Regions from separate parts of the Chryseobacterium sp. GM_Chr_2 genome, predicted to be linked through region 1. Evidence: riboswitches for the same ligand, from Rfam matches in the RefSeq annotation. Region 1 holds a riboswitch; the other holds the start of a gene.
The links. Region 1 has a riboswitch for S-adenosylmethionine ahead of OXQ85_RS15285 (TonB-dependent receptor). Riboswitches for the same ligand answer to the same signal wherever they lie in the genome.

Region 1 (7,527 bases):
TTAGCCAATGCAGATTCCGCGGCGGGTGAAGCATTCTCGAATAAGGTGATCGCTTTGTCTAAAGAAGTTCAGGGAGTAAAAGCATTCAGTATGTATTATGCCCCAAGCTTTGAGAAAAAAGTAGATGACCTTAGCCAGGCAAATCTGGTTTATTTGATGGACAGAAAGATCAATACCGACGGAAGTTTTGAAAAAGAAATTCTGGCGGCTTATAAGGGCAAATATTGTAAAACACCTCCTAAATATGCTATTGTTGGTTTCGATGTCGTGAACGATATGTTAACCAGAGAAAACAAAAAAGGAGAAATTTTCAAACAGATGAATAAGGTTCAGACTCAGTTGGCTACCAAGTTTGAGTTTGTAAAAGCCAAAGCAAATGGTGCTTATGTAAATACTGGTTATAGAGTAATCAGATTAGTTCCGTAAGGATATTATTAACATTATATTTATATTTGCAAAATATTTTAAATTATTAAATGAAAGCACTTGTATTTCCTGGGCAGGGTTCTCAGTTCGTAGGAATGGGAAAAGAATTATACGATTCTAGAAAAGACATTAAGGACTTAATGGAATCTGCCAATGAAATTTTAGGTTTCGATATTCTTTCTATTATGTTTAATGGAGCGGATGAGGATCTTAAGAAAACTGAGGTTACGCAACCTTCGATCTTTATACATTCAGTAGCGGCTCTTAAAGCGGTGAACGGTCTTGGCGCTGAAATGGTGGCAGGACATTCTTTAGGAGAATTTTCAGCATTGGTTGCCAATGGCGTTTTATCTTTTGACGACGGTTTGAAGCTGGTTTCCGAAAGAGCAAAAGCAATGCAGGCGGCTTGTGATGCCAACCCAAGTTCTATGGCGGCAATTTTAGGATTGGAAGATGCTAAAGTGGAAGAAATTTGTGCTACAATCAGCGGTATTGTGGTTCCTGCAAATTACAACTGTCCCGGGCAATTGGTAATTTCCGGTGAAACAACAGCAGTTGAAGAAGCTTGCGTAAAATTAAAAGAAGCCGGAGCAAAAAGAGCATTATTGCTACCCGTAAATGGAGCTTTCCATTCTCCTTTAATGCAGCCTGCACAAGAGAGATTAGCTTCTGCGATTGAAAAAACAAAATTCAGAAAAGCAACAATTCCTGTGTATCAGAATATCACGACTACAGCGATTACTGATCCTGATGAGATTAAAAATAATCTTATTGCACAATTAACAGGTCCTGTAAAATGGACGCAGTCTGTTCAGAATATGATCAAAGACGGGGCTAATAACTTCATTGAAGTAGGTCCTGGGAAAACCCTTCAGGGATTGATCAAGAAAATCGACGGGTCTGTATCTGTTGCTTCTGCAATCTAAATAAAAAATATGGGCGAGATATTTTCACCGGGAAAGCTGATGCTTACTTCAGAATATTTCGCAATGGATGGAGCTCTTGTCTTAGCGGTACCTACCAAGCTGGGACAAGAGTTTTATTTTGAAGAAAAATACGATGGGAAATCTCTTATTTTCTGGGAGGCCTATCATCAAAACAAATTATGGTTAAAAGCTGTCATCGATTATAAAAACTGGCAGATCATTGAGACCAATATTACTTCAAGTGCTGAATTTATTTTAAAAACCTTAAAAAATGTTCAGTCACTTTCTACAATCAAATTTAAGAACGATTTTACGTATCATTTAAAAACCAACCTTCAGTTTCCTGCAGATTACGGTTTGGGAAGCAGCTCTACATTAATGACTAATCTTGCGGAATGGGCTGAGATCGATCCTTTTCATTTAAATTCAATCAGTTTAGGCGGCAGCGGATACGATATTGCGGTGGCAAAAGAGAAATCTGCAGTGCTGTTTCAAAGCAAACCTGAGATTACATATGAACGGACGAATTTCAATCCTTCTTTTAAAGATGAATTGATTTTTATTCATTTGAATCAGAAGCAGGATAGCCGTGAAGGAATCAATTTTTACAAGTCTAAAACAAAGTCTCAAAAACTGGTTGATGAATTTTCGAATCTTACAAGAAATATTTTAGTATGTAATGAATTGGGGAATTTTTCTGAACTAATGTTAATTCATGAGCAACAAATTTCGAAATTCCTTGAAATTCCTACAGTTAGAGAGCGTTTCTTTGCAGATATCCCTGTTTTTGTGAAAAGTTTGGGAGCCTGGGGTGGAGATTTTGTCATGAGCTCAAAATTTGATGGCTTTGAGGACTATTTTTGGGAGAAAGGTTTTCGCACAATTTTCAATTGGAAAGATTTAATTAGTTTGTAATCAGTTTGTTACAAACTTGTTTTTTTATTTGCCATTCTGACTTATATCATTATATTTAAACCACTTTTAACAATTAATTAATATTAATTTTGTTGAACCCCAATATTGAAATAGAAAATATAAGTAAAATGAAACACGCTAAAATCATCCAGGATTTAGAAAAATTAGGGATTAAAGGAAGTTATGAAGTCATTTATAATCCTTCGTATGAAGAATTGTATCAGGCTGAAGTTTCTCCTGAAAATCAAGGCTTTGAGAAAGCTGAGCTTACCGAATCTGGTGCAGTATCAGTAAAAACAGGAATTTTCACAGGTCGTTCACCTAAAGACAGGTACATAGTTCAGGATGATGTTACAAAAGACACGATTTTTTGGCACGGTAAAGTAAACTTGCCCACATCTCCGGAAATTTTCCAGTCTTGTAAAGATTTAGTGCTGAACCAACTTTCTGATGCTAAAAAAATCTATGTTGTAGATGCATTCTGCGGAACGAATACAGATACAAGATTAAAAGTAAGGTTCATCGTTGAAGTAGCGTGGCAGGCGCATTTCGTTACGAATATGTTCATCCGTCCTTCTCATTATGAGTTGGAAAGCTTTGGAGAACCGGATTTCACAGTAATCAATGGATCTAAAACTACAAACCCGAACTGGGAAGAGCAGGGATTAAACTCTGAAAACTTCGTGATGTTCAACCTTACCGAAAAACTTCAGATCATTGGAGGAACCTGGTACGGTGGAGAAATGAAGAAAGGGATGTTTGCCATGATGAATTATTACCTTCCTTTGAAAGGGATGGCTTCTATGCACTGTTCTGCAAATGTAGGTGAAGAAGGAGATGTTGCTCTTTTCTTCGGTCTTTCAGGAACAGGAAAAACTACTTTGTCTGCAGATCCGAAAAGATATCTGATTGGTGATGATGAGCATGGTTGGGACAACAATGGAGTATTTAATTATGAAGGAGGTTGCTATGCAAAAGTAATTGATCTTTCAGAAGAAAAAGAACCGGATATTTTCAGAGCAATCAAAAGAGATGCACTTCTAGAAAACGTAGTGGTTCACGACGGAATTGCTGATTATACAGATGGATCTATCACAGAAAACACGAGAGTTTCTTATCCGATTTATCATATTAATAAAATTGTTTTGCCTTCAAAAGCAGGACACGCGAGTAAGATCGTTTATCTTTCTGCAGATGCTTTCGGAGTATTGCCTCCTGTTTCTGTTTTGGATGAAGATCAGGCACAGTACCATTTCCTTTGTGGTTATACTTCAAAGTTAGCCGGTACAGAAAGAGGAATTACAGAACCTCAACCTTCATTTTCTCCAGCATTTGGTGAAGCGTTCCTAACATTGCACCCAACAATGTATTCAAAAACATTGATCGGTAAAATGAAAGAACACGGTGCTAAAGCATATCTGGTAAACACAGGTTGGAACGGAACAGGAAAAAGAATTTCTTTGAAAGATACAAGAGCAATTATTGATTCTATCATCGATGGATCTATTGAAAATGCTCCTAAAACAAGAATTCCAATTATGAATCTTGAAGTTCCTACAGAATTACCAAACGTTTCTGAAGGGATTTTAGATCCAAGAAATACGTATAACGAAGTTTCTGAATGGGAAGAAAAAGCGAAAGACTTAGCTTCAAGATATATCAAAAACTTTGAACAATATTGTAACACCGAAGAGGGCAAAAAGCTTATTGCTTCCGGTCCTCAGTTACAGCAACAAGCAATTAACTAAATTAGGAAGCCTCATCATTGATGAGGCTTTTTTATGTTTTAAATGCTTCGGCAGAGTTCAGCAGGACCTCGCTAAAAATAGACTGTTAAATAATTACACAGTTAGTATTAGGACTGTCATGCTGAGCTTGTCGAAGCATTTATCAATTTTTATCTCTATGAAATTACCTCAAACTCAAAATTGCCAATCGATATCCGTCCATTCCAAAACCTGATAAAACAGCATCAGAATTTGCTGCCGTTACCGACTTCTGACGAAATTCTTCTCTCTTGTAAATATTACTGATGTGAACTTCAATTTTCTGCTTCTGAATATTCTTTAAACAATCTGTAATAGCATAAGAATAATGAGTAAACGCTCCCGGATTAATCACCAAAGCATCAAAATCATCTTTTTGAAGACGGTTAATCAATTCACCTTCAATATTTGATTGATAATAAGATATTTCATGCGTAGAAAATTCAGATTGTAATTTTTCTAAATAATCTTCCATCGTTACCGTTCCGTAAATTTCTGGTTCTCGCGTACCTAACAGATTAAGATTAGGACCGTTTACAATTAAAATTTTCATAACATAAAATTAAAAACTTTTTTTGAATTTCCCTTCGTCAGTTCGAGTGTTTTTCGCAGCGAAGCGGAGAAAAATGTATCGAGAACCAGTGAACAGAAACACAAATTCTATTTCCACAGCAAAACTTCTCGATACGATTTTTTTTGTAAAAATCTACTCGGAGTGACGAGGGTTGCGTAATGAATTTTAATCCTAATTCAGTCTTGAATGTAATTTTTATCCATTGTATTATTTTTAATGATATTTCTCATATTTGAAAATTTAACAATTTGTATAAGTGTCTATTTTGGTGGTTTTTAAAATAAATTTAACTTAATTTTCATAAAATTATAATCAAAAATTTTAAAGTCTACTTGTTTTGTAGACTATTTGTTTTTAGATTTGCAACCATATTTCGATCGGCTTATAAAGAAAGATGGAGGGAACTGACCCTATGAAATCTTAACAACCTGCTTTGGGCAAGGTGTTACATTCAGCCTTAAAAAGGAAAGATAAGCAATAATTTAATCCTATTTATTGGTGCTTGTTGTTGTCTTTTTTGTAAAAGGTTTATTTTTAATTAATGTTAAACAAAATTGATTATGATTAATAAAAATTCATTTAATTCTAAGATTTGGATTCCACCTGTCGCGGTATTTTTCTTGGGAATTATCGGAGTACAAGGTCAGGAAATAAAAAAAGATACCCTGAAGGAAAAAGAGATAGACGAAGTAGTTGTTGTGGCGTATGGAAAAGCGAAAAGAAATAGCTATACGGGTTCGGTTTCCACAATTTCCAGTGATAAAATCAACAATAGACCAGTTACCAATATTACAAAAGCGTTGGAAGGTCAGGTTCCCGGACTTCAGGCGGTGAGTGCTTCTGGCCAGCCGGGGTCTGTAGCTTCGGTTCGTATTCGTGGGATTGGCTCAATAAGTGCTTCAAGCGATCCTTTGTATGTGGTAGACGGACTTCCTTTTGATGGAAATATCAACACCATCAGCCCAAATGATATTGAATCGATGAGTGTACTGAAAGATGCTTCTGCAAGTGCGTTGTATGGCTCGAGAGGGGCAAACGGAGTAATCATCATTACGACCAAATCGGGTAAAAAAGGAGAATCAAAGATCAATTTTAATATCAGTCAGGGTTTTTCTTCGAGAGCGGTGAAAGATTATGCTCAGGTAAATACTGATCAGTATTTTGAATTGTATTGGGAGGCAATGAGAAACGGCTATGTTGCGAATAATATTGCTCCACAGCAGGCGGCTCAGATGGCAACAGACGGTTTGGTGAATGCTTTGGGAATCAATCCTTACGGAGCCAGTTTTGCAAAACCTGTAGGAACAGACGGAAAATTGTTGGCAGGTGCAAAAGCTTTGTGGAATGACAATTGGGCAGATGTTCTTCAACGTGTGGCTTCTAGAAATCAGGTTGATTTGGATTTCAGTGGCGGAAACGAAAAGAGTAACTATTATTTCTCTTTAGGTTATTTAGATGATAAAGGAATTGCCATAGAATCTGGTTTCAAAAAATACAGTACAAGATTAAAATTAAATTCTGAAGTTAAAAAATGGCTGAATGTTGGTGCGAATTTAAGCTTTACCAACAGCGTTCAATTGGCTCCGGCTTCTTCGGATTCAAGTTCTGAAAATATTATCAATGTCGGGCGTATTATTCCTTCATTTTATCCTTACTATGAAAGAAATACCGACGGAAGCTATAAACTTGATGCAGGCGGAAATTATATTTATGATTTCGGAAAATACAGACCAACAAGCGCTTTACAAAATCAGAATTTAGCAGCAACTTTACCTTTAGATAAAAACGAAAACAGAGAAGATAACTTTTCAGGAAAGGGGTTTGCTGAGTTTACGTTTTTGCCTGAACTAAAATTTAAGACCAGTTTTTCAGTTGATTTGGTGAATTATAACGGTCATTATTATACCAATTCTCTGTTAGGGCAAGGAACTGAAATTGGCGGTTCGGTCACTAAAACAAATTCCAGAACGCTTTCTTATACCACAAGTAATATTTTAACATATGATAAAAAATTCGGTCAGCATCATGTGAATTTATTGGCAGGGCAGGAGTTTTATCATTATGAATATCAGACGATTTCCGGAAACAGATCTCAGTTTTCACTTCCGTATTATTATGAACCAGACGCTGCAGCTTTATTGGGTGGTTTCACAGGAAACAGCGATCAGTTGGGATTGCTAAGTTTCTTAGGTAAAGCGGAGTACGATTATCAGAATAAATATTTCATTTCAGGATCGGTAAGGTCAGATGCTTCTTCGAGATTTTCTCAAGATAACCGTTGGGGAACGTTTTGGTCTGTCGGTGGTTCGTGGAAAGCGTCGAATGAAGATTTTATTAAAGATTTGAATATATTCAATCAGCTGACACTTCGTGCAAGTTACGGAGGTCAGGGAAATGACAAGCTTAAAACCTATTATGCTTATCAGAGTTTATATCGATTTTACAACAATTTAGGAGAAGCAGGAACCGTTGCAAGCAGTCTTCCGACACCAAATTTGAAATGGGAAACGAATCTTAATTTAAATATCGGACTTGAATTTGCGATTCTGAACAACAGAATTAAAGGTAATGTAGAATATTTCAAGCGTGAAAGTCAGGATTTGCTTTTTGAAATGCCGTTGGCGCCGTCATTAGGATTTACAGGGTTTCAAGCCAATATCGGAACGATGCAGAATACCGGTTTTGAATTTTCATTATTCACAACACCTGTAAAAACCGATGATTTTCAATGGAATGTAGATGTGAATTTAAGTACATTAAACAACAAGATCACAAAACTTCCTCAGTCTTCTATCATCAGCGGGACAAAATTATTAACTGTGGGTGGTTCGGTTTACGATTTCTATCTTCCGACTTGGGCAGGTGTAGATCCAACTAACGGAAAACCTTTGTGGAAGACCATTACAACAGATGCCAACGG
Region 2 (7,527 bases), on a different contig from region 1:
TTTTAGTTTTATAGCGCTAATATAAGCGTTTTCATGTAAATATTTCAATATATAACTTAAATTGATGTTAAATTTTAATGATATAAGCTGAATTGCTAATAAATTATAGTATGTCTTGTTATAAAAGTCATACTGAGAAAATAAAAACAGCCCACAAAAACTTGTGAGCTGCATGAAGATTGAAATTAACCCAATGATTAATTCTTAAAGACTTTCTTCGTGAAAGTTTCTTTTTCTGTTATTATTTTGAAAATATACATACATTTAAATATCTCACTTTTAAGTTAATAAATTTGAAAATGATAAAATATAAACGTAAAAAAGCCCCTTTAAAAAGAGGCTTATATCTATACTGTTAATCTTGGTTTCATCAATTTGGCGACTGTTGCCGTCCATCCTGTTTGATGGGAAGCACCGACTCCGCGACCGTTATCTCCATGAAAATATTCAAAGAATGTGATATAATCTTTAAAGTTTTCATCATAATTAAATTTTGCATTTCCACCGTTGAAAGGTCTCTGTCCAAATTCGTCTTTCAGAAAAATAGAGCATAATCTATTGCTGATATCATGAGCGACTTCATCAAGATTTCTCTTGTCTCCACTTCCCGTCGGAAGTTCTACTTTCAGGCTGTTTCCGTAATAAAAATGAAAACGCTGCAAACTTTCAACAATTAAAAAGTTGATTGGGAACCAAATCGGTCCGCGCCAGTTGCTATTTCCGCCAAACATTCGGCTGTCACTTTCTGCAGGCGTGTAATAAACCACATTTTCATTACCATGAACTGAAAATACAAACGGATTTTCTTCATATACTTTTGACATCGCACGAATTCCATATTGACTTAAAAACTCGTTTTCGTCAAGCATTCTTGTTAATACTTTTGTTAAACGGTTCTTACGGAGAATACTCATCAGGTGCTTTCTTCCGTGACCTTCCTCATCCCAATGTGAAACAAGTTTTGTTAATTCAGGTTTATTCTTTAGAACCCATTCCATTCTTGCTTGGAAATTCGGCATTTTTTCCAATAAATGATGGTCTACAATTTCTACTGCAAACATGGGAATTAAACCAACGATACTTCTCAATCGCAAAGAAACGCTGTCTCCATTTCCCAGTTGAAGTACATCGTAGAAAAATCCGTCTTCTTCGTTCCAAAGACCTTCTTTTCCGTCACCCAGATTTTCCATGGCTTCGGCAATATAAAGATAATGCTCAAAAAATTTGATCGCCATATCTTCATACACCTGATAATACTGAGCGAGTTCCATGGCGATTCGCATCATGTTCAGCGCGTACATCGCCATCCAGCTTGTTCCGTCCGCTTGCTCCAGGTGTTGTCCGTCTTGTAAAACTGTATTTCGGTCAAAAGCACCGATATTATCGAGTCCAAGGAAGCCTCCACCAAAAATATTTTTGCCGTTTTTATCTTTTCGGTTGACCCACCAAGTGAAATTCAGCAATAATTTTTGGAAAACTTTCTCTAAGAATAAAAGATCGGGCTTTCCGTTTTGCTTTTCATCAATTTTAAAAACTCGGAAACAAGACCAGGCATGAACTGGCGGATTGACATCACTCAAATTCCACTCGTAAGCCGGAAGTTGCCCGTTCGGGTGCATATACCATTCCTTTGTTAATAAGAGGAGCTGTCCTTTCGCAAATTCAGCATCAATAATTGCAAACGGAACACAGTGGAAGGCTAAGTCCCAGGTCGCATACCAAGGATATTCCCATTTATCGGGCATGGAAATAATATCTTTATTATGAAGATGATTCCATTCCGTATTTCTTACATAATTGTTGAAGTCTCTCGGAGCTTCGAAATTCGGATCACCTTTCAGCCATTTTCCGACATTGTAATGATAAAACTGTTTGTTCCAAAGTAGACCTGCAAAAGCCTGTCTTTGTACATTTTTTTCATCGTCGTTCGTTACATCATTCTGAATTTCATTATAAAATTCATTGGCTTCATCAATTCTGTTGTTTAAAATTTCATCAAACTGAGAAAAAGGATCATCCAGTTCGTCGGGCGACAATCTGAAATCAAAAGTTTTAGATGCTCCCGCAGCAATTATTTCATCTACTATAAATGAAGCTTTGGAACCTCTTTTTTCAGGATTTACGGTATTGCTTCCGTAAGTGATATAATCGTTAATTCCGTCTTTATAATAGGTATTTCCGGGATACGGGGAACCATATAATTTCGGAGCATTGGTTTCATTATCACAGAAAACACTTTCCGCATTCATATTTCGCGAATACAGTTTTTTGATGGAAATACTGTCGTGATTAATATTGATACAACCTTCCTGAGCAGCATTGGTTTGTCCTTTATACGTGTTATAGCCCCATTTCCAGTTATTTCTGAACCAAATCGTAGGTATCACCACAATAGGCGCATCCATCTGACTTCTGTTGCAAACCGTAACGCGAACCAAAATATCATTATGTTCAGCCTTGGCATATTCAATAAAAATATCAAAATATTCATCGTTATCAAAAATTCCTGTGTCGATAATCTCGTATTCAGGTTCTTTTTTGCTTCTTCTGGCATTTTCGGCACGAATATCATCATAAGGAAATGCGTTGATAGGATATTTGTACACCAGCTTCATATAGCTATGGGTAGGCGTATTATCCAGATAATAAAAAATTTCCTTAATGTCTTCTCCGTGATTTCCCTGAGGGTTGCTCAGCCCGAAGAATCGCTCTTTTACCCTTTTATCTTTCTTGTTCCAAAAGGATAGGGCAAAACAGAAAAGCTGTTTCACATCAGAGATTCCCGCAATGCCTTCTTCCCCCCAACGATAGGCGTAGCTTTCTGCGGAATTATGATTGGCGAAATTCCATGCATCGCCGTTGGAGCTGTAGTCTTCCCGTACATTTCCCCATTGGCGGTTGCTTACGTAAGGTCCCCAGTTTTTCCAGTTTTTATCTTGTAATCTTTGTTTTTCGGCAATCATATTTCATCAATTTTCTATACGAAGTTAGTTTTTTTGATAAAAAATTCCAACTTTACGAATCTGAAAAATAGTTAACATTGCTTTGAAAACCTTTTGTTTATCAGTGTTTCGAATATTAAATTAAATTTTTATAAATATTTAAAAGAAATGTTTTATCTTTGCACCATTCGATCATTCAAATATTGAAAATGTTATCAAGAAAGGTTGAGGGATTAGACCCTGTGAAACCTTAGCAACCCTTTGCGCAAGCGAAGAAGGTGCTACGTTCTACCAAAATTATTTTGGACAGATAACTACTGAATCTTTTTTCAGCCATTTCCTGTGGCATTTTCAATTGTATTATCAAAAAGTATAATAGAATTGAAAACAGAATTAAACTATATTAATCTTTCGTATCAAACAAATTCCGGTAAGGAATGTCATATCTTGTTGAGCTATCAGCTTTTCGGGCAAGAATTGTTTTCGTCACCTATCATTTTAGTTAATCATGCTTTAACGGGAAATTCTAATGTTTCCGGTGATAAAGGCTGGTGGAAACAATTAATTGGTGAAGGTCAGGTTATTGATACAAATAAATATACGATTCTGTGCTTCAATATTCCCGGAAACGGATTTGATGATTTTTTAATTGATGAATACGAAGATTTCGCGCCTTCAGATATTGCTAATATCTTTTTACAAGGACTTGAAAGTTTACATATTACAAGTTTATACGCCATTGTTGGGGGCTCTTTGGGAGGAGGAATCGGTTGGGAAATGCTGGTGAAAAAGCCAAATCTTGCCGAAATTTTCATTCCTATTGCCTGTGATTATAAAACCCACGATTGGCTTCACGCACAATGTCTGGTTCAGAAATTTTTATTAAATCAAGAAAATGAACCTTTGCAAAAAGCAAGAATTCATGCCATGTTGTGTTACCGAACACCGGAATCGTTAAATGATAGATTTCAAAATAAATACAATCAGGAAAAACAAAGATTGGAATCAGAAGATTGGCTGATTTATCACGGAAATTCTTTAAACGAACGATTTAGTTTAAAGTCTTACAAGCTGATGAATCATTTACTGATGAATTTGAATGTTGATGAATCTCAATTGGAAAAAATTCAGGCACGAATGCACATGATCTCTGTAGATACAGATTTGTTTTTCCCGGCTTCTGAAATTCGAAGGTGTTTTGAAAAGCTGAAAGAGAAAAAGGAAAATGTTTTTTATCACGAGATCACCTCAATTCATGGGCACGACGCCTTTTTAATGGAATATAAACAATTAAATAATATCATAAAACTTATTCTGAATATATGACAACATCAGATACGATAAACATTTATCGAAACAAAGCGCTGGTAAACTTTGAAGGGAAAGACTTTTTAGGACACATCGGCATCGATTCCCGAATTTTCAAAGTATTAAATGAAGAAGGAATAAGCGTTGGCGTAATTTCTCAGCAGGCGATTGAAAACGGAATTTCTGTTTTGGTAGATGAAAAAGATGCGGAAGATGCAGTGCGTGTGCTGCAGGAAGAATTTAAAAAAGAAAAATCGAACGGGGCGGTAAGCAATATTTACAATATCAGTAATGTGGCGGTTATTGGTTTCGTTTCGGAAAATTATAGCAAAATACTTTCTGAACTTCAGAGAAATAAAATATTTCCGCTTTTGTTGAATCAAATTGCTTCGGCGGGAAGAGTAAATATCGTGGTAACCGATAATCAGACAGAAATTGCAAAAAATATTGTTGAAACTGAAATTTACGGAAAACCGAAAGTCGTTCATTTAGCATTGATCGGTCACGGAAATGTGGGCGGAACGTTGGTGGAACAGATTTTAGATTCTGAACATGATATTCTGAAACGTAAAAGATTACAGTTGAAAATTGTAGCCATTGCCAATTCAAAGAAAATGGCTTTGAACAAAGGCGGTTTTGGAAGCGACTGGAGACAGAAGGTTAATTATTCTCAAACAGATTCCAGCATTGAAAGCCTGATCGGATATGCAAAAGAGCACCATCTGGAAAATCTGGTAATGGTAGATAATACGGCGAGTAAAGATTTTGTGAAGCATTATGATGCGTTTGTAGATAACGGTTTTGATATTGTTTCTTCCAACAAAATTTATAATACGCTGCCGATTGCCACTTATAGAAATTTAAGAAAATCTTTAGAGAAAAATAAAAAGAAATATTTATACGAAACCAATGTTGGTGCAGGTTTGCCATTAATTGATACGATTAAATTGCTACACCTTTCGGGAGAGAATATCACAAGAATTAAAGGAGTTTTCTCAGGAACATTGAGCTATGTTTTCAACAATTTTTCGTTGAGAGAGGATAAGTTTTCCACAATCATCAACGAAGCGCTGGAAAAAGGATATACAGAGCCGGATCCCAGAGAAGATCTGTCTGGAAGCGATGTTGCCAGAAAATTATTGATCTTGGCAAGAGAATTAGATCTGATTAATGAATTTGAAGATATTAACATTCAGAATTTGGTTCCTGAAAATTTACTTTCTGTTTCAAAATCAGAATTCCTTTCAAGACTGGAAGAATTAGACGAAGAATATCAAAAAATTAAAGAAGATCAAGAACCGGATCATGTGTTAAGATATGTTGGAGATCTTCACGGAGATTTGCAGAAAGAAAAAGGTGAGTTGGATGTAAAATTGATTTCTGTACCTGCAACCTCTGCTTTAGGACAGTTAAAAGGTTCAGACTCTATCTTCGAGATCTATACCGAAAGTTATGGTGAAAATCCAATCGTAATCATGGGAGCCGGAGCCGGAGCTAAAGTAACGGCAAGAGGTGTTTTCGGAGATATTTTAAGAGTAAGCGAAACGAAATAATCAATGAACCCGAAGGGTTCAATATCAATAGCCGTAGGTGAAACCTATGGAAAAAATAAAAATATAACAGTAAAGTAATGTATCAGTTTGAATAATAAGATTTTAAATTAATATATTTCTAAAAAGATAAATAAGTTTATGAGCGAAAATTTTCAACCAGAAACTAACAACGAGCAACTTTCAAATTTTGAAACGCTTGCCATCAGAACCCAAACCGAAAGAACTCAGTTTGACGAGCATTCAACGCCATTATATCTAACATCCAGTTTTATTTTTCAGGATGCGGAAGATATGAGAGCGAGCTTTGCAGAAGAAAAACCGAAGAATTTATACAGCCGATTTTCAAATCCAAATGTAACGGAATTCACAGATAAAATTGCTAAAATGGAAGGTGCTGAAGCAGGCTATGCTTTCGCAACGGGAATGGCAGCGATTTATTCAACATTTGCGACTTTGTTAAATGCTGGCGATCATATCGTAAGCTGTCAGTCGGTTTTCGGATCTACGCACACATTGTTTACAAAATATTTCCCGAAATGGAATATTGAAACAACTTATTTCAAAGCCGAAGATGCGGAAAATGTTGAAAAATATATACAACCGAATACGAAAATTTTATATCTGGAAACACCAACAAATCCTGCGATTGAGGTTTTAGATTTAGAATTTTTCGGAAAAATAGCAAAAAAGCATAACTTAATTTTCATTGTGGATAACTGTTTCGCAACACCATATTTGCAGCAGCCGATTAAATATGGAGCCGATATTGTTGTACATTCTGCAACGAAACTAATTGATGGTCAGGGCCGTGTGTTGGGTGGAGTAGCAGTTGGAAGAGAAGATCTGATTCGTGAAATTTATCTTTTCGCAAGAAATACAGGTCCTGCAATGTCACCTTTCAATGCTTGGGTATTGTCAAAAAGCTTGGAAACTTTAGCGATCCGTGTTGAAAAACATTGTGAAAATGCGTTAAAGGTAGCTGAGTTTTTAGAAAGTCATCCAAATGTAGATTTGGTGAAATATCCTTTCCTGCCATCTCATCCAAGTTATGAAGTGGCAAAAAAGCAAATGAAATTAGGTGGAAATATCGTCGCATTTGAAATCAAGGGCGGAATTGAAGGCGGGAGAAACTTTTTAGATAAAATTAAAATGTGTTCCCTTTCTGCAAACCTTGGTGATACGAGAACAATCGTTACGCATCCGGCTTCTACAACGCATTCTAAATTGTCAGACGAAGAAAGAAATGAAGTGGGAATTACAGCAGGCTTGGTTCGTTGCTCGGTTGGTTTAGAAAATGTGGATGATATTATTGCAGATTTGAAACAGGCATTGGATTAATGGCGAACCCGAAGGGTTCAATAATAATAACCGTAGGTGTAACCTATGGGAAAAAATATAAAAAATGAAAAATTCAGAACAACTATACAAAGCATTATCCGAAAGAATTTTAATTCTCGACGGAGCGATGGGAACCATGCTTCAGCGATACAAATTCGAGGAAGAAGACTATCGTGGCGAGCGTTTCAAAGATTGGGAACATCCGGTAAAAGGAAACAACGATCTACTTTCTTTAACGCAGCCTCACGCTATTGAAGAAGTTCACAGAAAATACTTAGAAGCTGGAGCTGATATTTTGGAAACAAATACATTTTCCGGAACGACGATTGCAATGGCAGATTATCACATGGAAGAGTTGGTGTATGAACTGAATTATGAATCTGCGA

Region 2: it holds a riboswitch for S-adenosylmethionine, as region 1 does, so the genes downstream of both, OXQ85_RS16240 (alpha/beta fold hydrolase) here and OXQ85_RS15285 (TonB-dependent receptor) in region 1, are expected to answer to the same signal.

The regions. Positions count from the first base shown of each region.
Region 1 covers NZ_JALNUD010000010.1:78,768-86,294, reverse strand. The annotation lists gene OXQ85_RS15310 (LysM peptidoglycan-binding domain-containing protein) at 1-426, shown strand, start outside; gene fabD (ACP S-malonyltransferase) at 477-1,352, shown strand; gene OXQ85_RS15300 (GYDIA family GHMP kinase) at 1,362-2,267, shown strand; gene pckA (phosphoenolpyruvate carboxykinase (ATP)) at 2,396-4,015, shown strand; gene OXQ85_RS15290 (type II 3-dehydroquinate dehydratase) at 4,179-4,586, opposite strand; SAM riboswitch class I at 4,987-5,084, shown strand; gene OXQ85_RS15285 (TonB-dependent receptor) at 5,168-7,527, shown strand, end outside.
Region 2 covers NZ_JALNUD010000011.1:70,459-77,985, forward strand. The annotation lists gene OXQ85_RS16235 (glucosidase) at 348-2,963, opposite strand; SAM riboswitch class I at 3,152-3,259, shown strand; gene OXQ85_RS16240 (alpha/beta fold hydrolase) at 3,324-4,268, shown strand; gene OXQ85_RS16245 (ACT domain-containing protein) at 4,265-5,803, shown strand; gene OXQ85_RS16250 (O-succinylhomoserine sulfhydrylase) at 5,942-7,141, shown strand; gene OXQ85_RS16255 (homocysteine S-methyltransferase family protein) at 7,206-7,527, shown strand, end outside.